3 regions of the Pseudomonas sp. nanlin1 genome follow, and region 3 is predicted to be linked to each of the others. Evidence: predicted binding sites of a transcription regulator. Region 3 holds the regulator's gene; each other region holds the start of a gene.

Region 1 (3,277 bases), 2.1 Mb from region 3:
CAGGCCTCAGCCCACCCAACCGATGGCGGTTTTAGGGATGACCTCCGACTCATCGAGTTTGGAAGCGAACATGCTAACCGCCTCCACCGCATCACTGGCGCCATCACGGATCTGTACGATGACCTGGCCAGCCTGGTCGGCCAGGGTCACGCCCCGATGGGCGCCGGCCTCGGTGGATTTCATGCTGGTGACCGCCTCCTGGGTTTCAGCGACGATCCTGCCGATCATTTCGGCGATCTCAGCCGTCGAACCGCTGGTGCGCCCCGCCAGTTGCCGCACTTCATCGGCCACCACGGCAAAGCCGCGGCCCTGATCACCGGCCCGTGCCGCCTCGATGGCCGCGTTGAGGGCCAGCAGGTTGGTCTGATCGGCAATGCCACGGATGGTATTGACGATCGCGGTAATCTGCTCCGAGCGCGCGCCCAATTGCGCGATCAGACGCGCCGAAGAGCCAATATTCTCGGCGATCGAGCGCATCTCTTTGGCGGTTTCCTGAATCACCTGGGTACCGTGCTCGGCGACTTTTTCGGTCTCGGCGGAAATATGATAGGCGCGAGAGGCGCTGCGCGAGTCTTCCTCGAATTTTTCCACCCGCTCGGTGATATTACTGGCGAACTTGACCACCTTGCACAGCTTGCCCTCGGCGTCGTACACCGGGTTATAGGTTGCTTCCAGCCACACCACCCGGCCATGCTTGCCCAAGCGTTTGAATTGCCCGGCGAAGAACTCGCCGTGGTTCAGACGCCGCCAGAAGTCGGCATATTCCGCGCTGTTGACCAGGCTCGGCTCGCAGAACTGCCGATGGTGTTTGCCTTTGATTTCATTCAGGCCGTACCCCATGACCTGGAGAAAATTGGTATTGGCCGAGAGCACATTGCCATTTAAATCGAATTCAATGACGGCCATGGCGCGGTCCAGCGCCGTCAGCTTGGCGGCGGTTTCGCTTTCCAAGCGCACCTTGGCGGTGACGTCCAGGGCGTACTTCACCACTTTGAGCACCCTGCCCTGTTCGTCCAGTACCGGGTTGTAGCTAGCCTCCAACCAGATGCTCTGACCCTTGGCGTCGATCCGACGAAACGTCCCCGAGACAAATTGCCCAGCCTTCAACGAAGCCCAAAAGTCGCTGTACTCACGGCTCGCCACCAAAGCCGGCGGGCAAAAGTCGCGGTGGCTCTTGCCAATGATTTGCTCGGCGCGGTAGCCCATGGCGGCCAGAAAATTGTCGTTGGCGCGAATGATTCGGCCATCCAGTTCGAACTCGATGACCGCCATCGAGCGCTCTAATGCAGTGGTCAATCCTTTGAAAATTGCAACTTCGGCCTCCTTGGCCGCTAGCTGTTTCTTGAGTTTATGGTCGAACATGGTGGGCCACCTCAGGGCTGAATCATCTATCGGATGATTACCTAGAGGTTATCGGCGCGATACCTGAAGGCATGAATCGAACCCTGAGTAAAGCGATGAAGGGATGGCTACACGGGAAATTCCAATGCTGCGGTAAGGTCCCCCATCGGCACCTGGCCACGGGCGAGCATGGCTTGGTCGCGCTGTTGCAGGCCGTCGAGTTTTTCCAGGCCATGGACACGGGTAATCAAGCGCAACACCGATGCGGTGTCATAGACCGTGTGATCCACCAGCCCTTTGCGCGCGAACGGCGAAACCACCAACGCGGGGATGCGTGTGCCGGGGCCCCAGCGGTCGCCTTTGGGCGGCGCGACATGGTCCCACCAGCCGCCGTTTTCATCGAAGGTGACCACCACCACCATCTGCGACCACTGTGGGCTGGCGCGCAGTACTTTAATCGCCCGGTCGATGTGGCGGTCGCCGGAGGCCACGTCAGCGTACCCGGCATGCAGGTTGAGGTTGCCCTGGGGCTTGTAGAAGGTCACGGCCGGTAACTTGCCCGCCTCGGCATCGGCGAAAAAACGGTTAGTGCTGGACTCGTCCCCCAGGCCGCCGTCGCGCAGACGCCGCTGACGCTCTTGGGGAAACTCGGGGCCCTGGCGTTTGAAATAATTGAACGGCTGGTGGTGGTACTGGAAGTTAGGAATTTTGGGGATCCCTGCCGAATCCTTGAATTGCTCCAGGGTGACCTGCCAGGCGCCGGCGTACCAAGCCCAATCCACGCCTTTTTTCGACAGTTTGTCGCCGATGTGCTCATGCTCCTGCGGCACCAGCACACTGGCCAGGCCCGGCTTGGAGTAATCGGGGTTGTCCGGGTCGCGCAGCCAGGTGGGCCAATAGGGTGGCGCCAGGGTGTTCACCGCATAGCCGTCGGGGGTCAATGCACTGGGGCCGAACTGCGGCGGCCCAGTCATGGCGCTGGCGGGTGACGCCTCCAGGGGTTTGAGGCGGGTATCGAGCGGGTCATCGCTTTGCAGGGTGGCGATCACCGCGCTGGCAGGCGAGTTGCGCGCATCCGGGTAGAAGGGCGCGGTGGCTGAAATCAAGTATTGGTGGTTGAGAAACGACCCACCAAAGGCCCCCTGAAAGAAGTTGTCACAGAGCACGAACTCCCGCGCCACGTCCCACAAGCGTAACGAATAACGGGTTTGTGCGTAGTGCCCCATGGTCAGGCCACCGGCATCGCCCCAGGCGACAAAACCATCGTTCTTGCCGCCGTTGATCTGCATCTGGTTCTGGTAGAACACGTGCCACAGGTCCCGCGTGACCAAGCCCAATGGCAAATCTTCGCCATCCGGCCCTTTAAGCGCATAGGGTGCATTGGCCAGGTTTTGCTGAAACTGGGTGCCCACCGGGTAGGTCACCCCATCCAGGGTTTGTGGCCCCACCTGAAGCACGCCGCCCCAGGTGGCTGGCAAGGTGGTCAGCGGGCTACCGTTGCGGTCGCGCTGCTCGCTGGCCTGGGCACTCACCGCCGACAGGGGCTGCTCGACGCCGGGAAAATTGCCGAACAGGTTATTGAAACTACGGTTTTCGGCGTAGATCACCACCACTGTTTTCACGTGCTCGCGCAGGGCTTGATCAAGCGCCTGGCCGCTCAGCGGGCGCGCCTTGGCTTGCCCAGGCTCCGCGGCGGCGTTGGCGTAGCCGCCCAAGGTCGCCCCCGCGCCCAGTACTGCCACGCCACCGAGGAAGCGTCGGCGGCTGCTGTCGGCGGGAGCGGGCTCGGAGGGGTCGCGCAGATCGTCTGGGGTGTCTGTCATGTGGGCTACCGGGTCGGATATGGATGTTTCAAGATGTGTCCGCTGAGCGTATTTGCTTAATATGACGTAATCGCGACAGCACGCAAACCCTCCCCCAAAGCAACTGGTCAGTC
Region 2 (3,277 bases), 1.1 Mb from region 3:
GACCAGTTGGACGCAGCCCTTAGCGGTGTCGATCGCGCCCAGCCCGCCTTGCCCGGCGAGCGCGAACGCCTGGCCCAACTGCGCGCCGCGCTGCAGGAATACCGTGGGGCCGTGCTGCACTTCAAAGCCGCCATGGCCGGCGTAGTCAACGCTCGCGCGCAAATGACCCAACAGGGTAACGACGTGCTGCGCGTCAGCGATGAGCTGTATGCCCAACAAATCGTGTTCCGTGACCTCGACAGCCAACGCGCCAATACCGTGCAGGTGAGCGTAGCCTTGCTGGCCCTGTTGTTTGGTGTGCTCGCCGCATGGCTGATCACCCGGCAAATCACCCGCCCGCTGCAACAAACCATGGCCGTGGTCGCACGCATCGCTTCAGGCGATTTGACCCAGACCGTGCACGTGGAGCGCCGTGACGAACTGGGCATCCTGCAGCAGGGCGTGGGGCGTATGGGCAAGACCCTACGCGAATTGATCGGCGGCATCCGCGACAGCGTCACCCAGATCGCCAGTGCGGCCGAAGAGCTGTCGGCCGTGACCGAGCAAACCAGCGCCGGGGTCAACAGCCAGAAGGTCGAAACCGATCAGGTGGCCACAGCCATGCTGGAGATGTCGGCAACGGTGCAAGAAGTTGCGCAGAACGCCGAACAGGCGTCCCGCGCCGCCACCGAGGCGGATGAGCAAGCCCAGGCGGGCGACAAGGTGGTCGGCGAGGCCATTGCCCAAATCGAATTGCTGTCCAGTGAAGTCACCCGCTCTACCCAGGCGATGGCCAACCTGCAAGGCCAGACCGACAAGATCGGCAGCGTGATGGACGTGATCAAGGCAGTCGCCGAACAGACCAACCTGCTGGCGCTCAACGCTGCCATCGAGGCCGCCAGGGCGGGCGAGGCGGGCCGCGGCTTTGCCGTGGTGGCGGACGAAGTGCGCGGGCTGGCCCAGCGTACGCAACAGTCCACCACAGAAATCGCCACCTTGGTCGCCAGCTTGCAGGCCGGTAGCCAGCAAGTCTCTAAAGCCATGCAGAGCAGCCGTGGCCTGACCGACAGCAGCGTGCAACTGACGCGCGACGCGGGCACCTCACTGGCCCATATCGCCAAGACCGTCTCTGGCATTCAGGGCATGAATCAGCAAATCGCTGCCGCCGCCGAACAGCAGAGCGCCGTGGCCGAAGAGATCAGCCGCAGCATTATCAAAGTACGCGATGTTGCCGAACAAACCGCCGAGGCCAGCGATGAAACCGCCGCCTCCAGTGTTGAGCTGGCCCGCTTGGGCGGCCACCTGCAAAGCCTGGTCGGCCACTTCAAGGTGTGAGCCGACGACAGGCAACGCCAGGATTTAAAGAAAGCCAAGCCAGAGCCGATCCTACGGGCGCTGGCTCAGCAAATACGCAATGCGCGGCAAATTTTTACTTTAGATGAAGGGACAAATATGAACAGCTGGTTTGGCAATATCAGCGTCACCAAGAAACTTACCCTGGGGTTCGGGCTGGTGCTGGTATTAACCGCATTGCTGGCCCTGACCGGCTGGAACAGCCTGGGCAGTTTGATCAAGCGCAGCGATTGGATGAGCGACATCTCCGGGCTGAACAACAGCCTGACCAAACTGCGTATCACCCGCCTGCAATACATGCTGGCCAACGGTGACGACACCATCGGCCAGACCGTGCAAACCCAGCTGGACGTCTACCGCACGCAGCAGGCCAAAGTGCTCGCCTCGTTCAAGAGCCCAGAGAACGTCCAGCGCCTGCAAGAGCAGGCCAAGCAGATTGGCCTCTACCAAGACTCGCTGACCCGCATGCGCGCCGCTTACACCACCTCCAACAGCGCCCGCCAGGCGATGTCCAGCGCCGCCGACAGCGCCAATGACATCGTCGCCGCGTTGTACAACGCTGTGGCTGAACAGTCCGCTGGCGACGACGAACTTCGCCAGTATCAGACCGCTGCCCGTGCTCGCGAGTTGGTCACCCTGGTGCGCTTCGAAGTGCGTGGCTATATCAACAACGTCAACGATAAAACTGAGAAGGTCGCCTTCGCTCAACTCGACAGCGCCAAGAGCGAAATCGCCGGCATGGCTGCGCTGTTGCCAGGCCAGGCCACCCGTCTTCAGCAACTGAGCGCCGCCTTGCAGGCTTACGGCGACTCGGTGAACAACTTCAAGCAGTCCGTCGCCGCCATTGCTGCTACCCGTCAAGAAATGACCGATGAGCAAGCGGTGATCGTGCGCCTCAGCGAAGAACTGTACAAACTGCAGATGGACCGTCGCGACGTCGAGAGCGCCCAAGCGCGCACGCTGCAAATCAGCGCCGCGTTGCTGGCGTTGCTCTTTGGCGTGCTGGCCGCGTGGGTTATCACCCGGCAGATCACCAAGCCACTGCAAGCGACCATGGAAGTGGTCGAGCGTATCGCCGGTGGCGACCTCAGCCAGCAAATGGTCGTTACCCGTCGTGATGAACTGGGCGTGCTGCAACAAGGCATCGCCCGCATGGGCCAGACCCTGCGCGAGTTGATCGGGGGTATTCGTGACAGCGTCACGCAGATCGCCAGCGCAGCGGAAGAGCTGTCGGCCGTGACCGAGCAGACCAGTGCCGGGGTGAACAACCAGAAAGTCGAGACCGACCAGGTTGCCACCGCCATGCACGAAATGACCGCCACCGTGCAGGAAGTCGCGCGCAACGCCGAGCAAGCTTCGGTGGCCGCTACCGCAGCCGACGAACAAGCCCGCGCCGGTGACAAAGTGGTTAACCAGGCCATCGCTCAGATCGAACGCTTGGCCGATGAAGTGAAGCGCTCTACCACTGCCATGGAAGTGCTGCAGAACGAAAGTCAGAAGATCGGCAGCGTGATGGATGTGATCAAGGCCGTGGCTGAACAAACCAACTTGTTGGCCCTCAACGCCGCCATCGAAGCCGCCCGCGCGGGTGAAGCTGGCCGCGGCTTTGCCGTGGTGGCTGACGAAGTGCGTGGCCTGGCCCAACGCACGCAGAAATCCACCGAAGAGATCGAAGGCTTGGTGGCCGGCTTGCAAGCGGGCACCCAGGAAGTGGCGAGTGTGATGCTCAGCAGCCGTGGCTTGACCGACAGCAGTGTGGAGTTGACCCGCAAAGCCGGTGTGTCGTTGTCAGACATCACCCGCACGGTGTCGAGTATTCAGGCCATGAACCTGCAAATCGCTGCAGCTGCCGAGGAACAAAGCTCGGTGGCCGAGGAGATCAGCCGCAGCATCATCAATGTCCGCGACGTCTCCGAACAGACCGCCGCCGCCAGCGAAGAAACCG
Region 3 (3,277 bases):
GCGAAACTCGTTGGCGTCCATCTCGCGGCGCGTGAAGCGTTCCCAATCCAGGCTCAACGCTTTGGCATCGGTCGCAAGGGCCTCAGACACCGGCGTGCTCTGCTCCACCAGGTCCATGGTTCGGTTGGCTGCGTTCTCGGTGAGCCTGACCACGTACGACAGCCGCTCGGTGGCGTCAGTGATCTGCGACACCTCTTCGGCTTGAGGCATATGGGGGTCGATATGAAAGTTGACGATCGCGCTGTGCAACTCACGGGTCAGCTTACCGACTTCCTGATACAGGCCACGGTCGCGGGTCTGGTTGAGCTGATGAATAAGGTCTACTGCATCGCCGAAACGGCCTTTTTCAAGGCTGGACACGAGCTCAGTAGCGTGTCTTTTCAGGGTCGACTCGAAGTCGGCCAAAGATGAATCTTTATTGTCCATAGCGCCCCCGTGGCGGTCATCAGCTGTTGACGCGCTCGAAGATCTTGTCGATCTTCTCTTTGAGCACTTGGGCGGTGAAAGGCTTGACCACATAGCCGTTAACACCGGCCTGGGCCGCTTCGATGATCTGCTCACGCTTGGCTTCGGCGGTCACCATCAATACCGGCATGGTTTTCAGACGCTCGTCGGCACGGACCTGCTTGAGCAGTTCAATGCCGGTCATGCCAGGCATGTTCCAGTCGGTGACCAAAAAGTCGAAGTTACCGCTTTGCAACATTGGCAATGCAGTGATGCCGTCATCGGCTTCCGCCGTGTTGGTGAACCCCAGATCGCGCAAAAGGTTCTTGATGATCCGCCGCATCGTCGAGAAATCGTCAACGATGAGGATTTTCATGTTCTTGTCCAATTAGACCTCCAGCAGTCTTGAACGCACCCAGCCCCTGGGCACGCAATCAAATCGAATCCGTTTAACCAGTACAGCGACTGCCAAAGCAGGCTACTTCGTAGTGAGCCGGGCCAACACCCAGTGGTGTTTACCTGATCACCCCGGAGCGAGCCCGGTACAGATCCGCCCTCCCCCCAAACCCGCGTATTTCTCTACGATCTAGCCCGCCAGTCTTCCAACCGCCCGCGCAGACGCGCCGCGCATTGGCTGTGCAACTGGCTGACCCGTGACTCGCTGACACCCAGCACTTCACCGATTTCCTTGAGGTTCAGCTCCTGATCGTAGTACAGCGACAACACCAGCTTTTCCCGCTCGGGCAGGTTGGCAATGGCATCAGCCAGCGCCGCCTGGAAACGTTCGTCTTCCAGGTCCCGCGACGGCTCCAGCGATCCTGTAGCGCCATCCTCGTGCAGGCCTTCGTGTTCGCCGTCCTGCAACAGGTCGTCGAAACTGAATAGGCGGCTGCCCAGGGTGTCGTTCAAAATCGCGTAGTAATCATCCAGACTCAACTTGAGTTCGGCCGCAACTTCATGATCTTTAGCGTCACGGCCAGTTTTTGCTTCAATTGCCCGAATCGCGTCGCTGACCATTCGCGTGTTGCGGTGCACCGAACGCGGCGCCCAATCACCCTTGCGGACTTCATCGAGCATGGCGCCGCGGATACGGATACCTGCGTAGGTCTCGAAACTGGCGCCTTTGCTCGAGTCGTACTTGGTCGACACTTCTAGCAGGCCAATCATGCCGGCCTGGATCAAGTCCTCGACCTGCACGCTGGCGGGCAGACGTGCCAACAGGTGATAAGCAATACGCTTGACCAAGGGCGCGTAGCGCTCGATCAACTCGTATTGTTGCGATTCCCTAGAAGCCTTGCTGTACATACGGTATCCGCTAGCACTCATGATACTGGCCCCGCGCTGGTTTGCTGAACGAGCCGCTCGACGAAGAATTCGAGATGCCCCCTTGGGTTGGCAGGCAGTGGCCAAGTGTCGACTTTCTGCGCGATGGCCTTGAAGGCCAGGGCACATTTGGAGCGCGGAAACGCTTCATACACCGCGCGTTGTTTCTGTACCGCTTTGCGTACACATTCGTCGTAAGGCACCGCACCCACGTATTGCAGCGCGACATCGAGGAAACGGTCGGTCACCTTGGTCAGCTTGGCAAACAGGTTGCGCCCTTCCTGCGGGCTCTGCGCCATGTTGGCCAAGACCCGGAAACGGTTCATGCCGTAGTCCCGGTTGAGTAATTTGATCAGCGCGTAAGCATCGGTGATGGAGGTGGGCTCGTCGCACACCACCAGCAGCACTTCCTGCGCAGCGCGCACGAAGCTGACCACCGAGTCGCCAATACCGGCAGCGGTATCGATCACCAGTACGTCGAGGTTGTCACCGACGTCGCTGAAGGCCTGGATCAGCCCGGCATGCTGCGCCTGGGACAGATGCACCATGCTCTGGGTGCCTGAAGCCGCCGGGACGATGCGGATGCCACCTGGCCCCTGCAACATCACGTCGCGCAGCTCACAACGACCCTCTATGACGTCTGCCAACGTGCGCTTGGGCGTCAACCCCAAGAGCACATCGACGTTGGCCAGCCCCAGGTCGGCATCCAGCAACATGACCCTGCGGCCAAGCTCTGCCAGAGCCAGTGACAAGTTCACTGACACATTAGTCTTCCCGACGCCACCTTTGCCGCCGGTCACCGCGATCACCTGTACGGGATGCATGCTACCCATGTTCGTTCTTTACCTTGTCTAGACCGGGGCCACACGGAGGGCTGCACATTCGAACATCCGAATAAAGCGTGGCAGTCCATCGATGTAGGAAGATTGCAGTTTCTTGACGCTCATCACCTCAGCCCACCCGCTTATTCGGACTGTGGTAGAGATCAGCGAACATGTCGGCCATGGCCTCCTCGCTGGGCTCTTCCTGCATCTGCACACTGACCGCGCGACTGACCAACTGGTGGCGGCGCGGCAGGTGCAGGTCATCTGGGATACGTGGGCCATCCGTGAGATAGGCCACCGGAAGTCGATGACTGATCGCCAGGCTGAGCACTTCGCCCAGATTGGCGGTTTCGTCGAGTTTGGTCAGGATGCAACCAGCCAGACCGCAGCGCTTGTAGCTGTGGTAGGCGGCCTGGAGCACCTGCTTCTGGCTGGTGGTTGCCAATACCAGGTAATTGCGTGCGCGAATACCGCGCCCGGCCAGGCTTTCCAGTTGCATGCGCAGGGCCGGGTCGCTGGCTTGCAGGCCTGCCGTGTCGATCAATACGACGCGCTTGCGCAGCAGTGGTTCCAGGGCCTGGACCAGGGATTGGCCTGGGTCGACCTGGGTCACCGAAACATTGAGGATACGGCCGAGGGTCTTGAGCTGTTCCTGGGCACCGATACGGAAGCTGTCCATGCTCACC

Evidence for each region. The regulator FliA, encoded in region 3, starts transcription of late flagellar genes. The targets are predictions, from matches to a motif close to CTAAAGTTTNNNNNNNNNNNGCCGNTAA.
Region 1: QCL65_RS18515 (methyl-accepting chemotaxis protein) is a predicted target of FliA. The motif match lies at 1,411-1,438, and genes of this name have one in related genera.
Region 2: QCL65_RS03640 (methyl-accepting chemotaxis protein) is a predicted target of FliA. The motif match lies at 1,339-1,366, and genes of this name have one in related genera.

Annotation. Positions count from the first base shown of each region.
Region 1 is NZ_CP124218.1:4,036,131-4,039,407, forward strand. Features, by position in the region: gene QCL65_RS18515 (methyl-accepting chemotaxis protein) at 7-1,362, opposite strand; gene QCL65_RS18520 (acid phosphatase) at 1,470-3,164, opposite strand.
Region 2 is NZ_CP124218.1:781,471-784,747, reverse strand. Features, by position in the region: partial or broken gene QCL65_RS03650 (methyl-accepting chemotaxis protein) at 1-459, shown strand, start outside; gene QCL65_RS03645 (methyl-accepting chemotaxis protein) at 451-1,314, shown strand; gene QCL65_RS03640 (methyl-accepting chemotaxis protein) at 1,432-3,277, shown strand, end outside.
Region 3 is NZ_CP124218.1:1,923,688-1,926,964, reverse strand. Features, by position in the region: gene QCL65_RS09075 (protein phosphatase CheZ) at 1-426, opposite strand, end outside; gene cheY (chemotaxis response regulator CheY) at 446-820, opposite strand; gene fliA (RNA polymerase sigma factor FliA) at 1,024-1,773, opposite strand; gene fleN (flagellar synthesis regulator FleN) at 1,767-2,600, opposite strand; gene flhF (flagellar biosynthesis protein FlhF) at 2,719-3,277, opposite strand, start outside.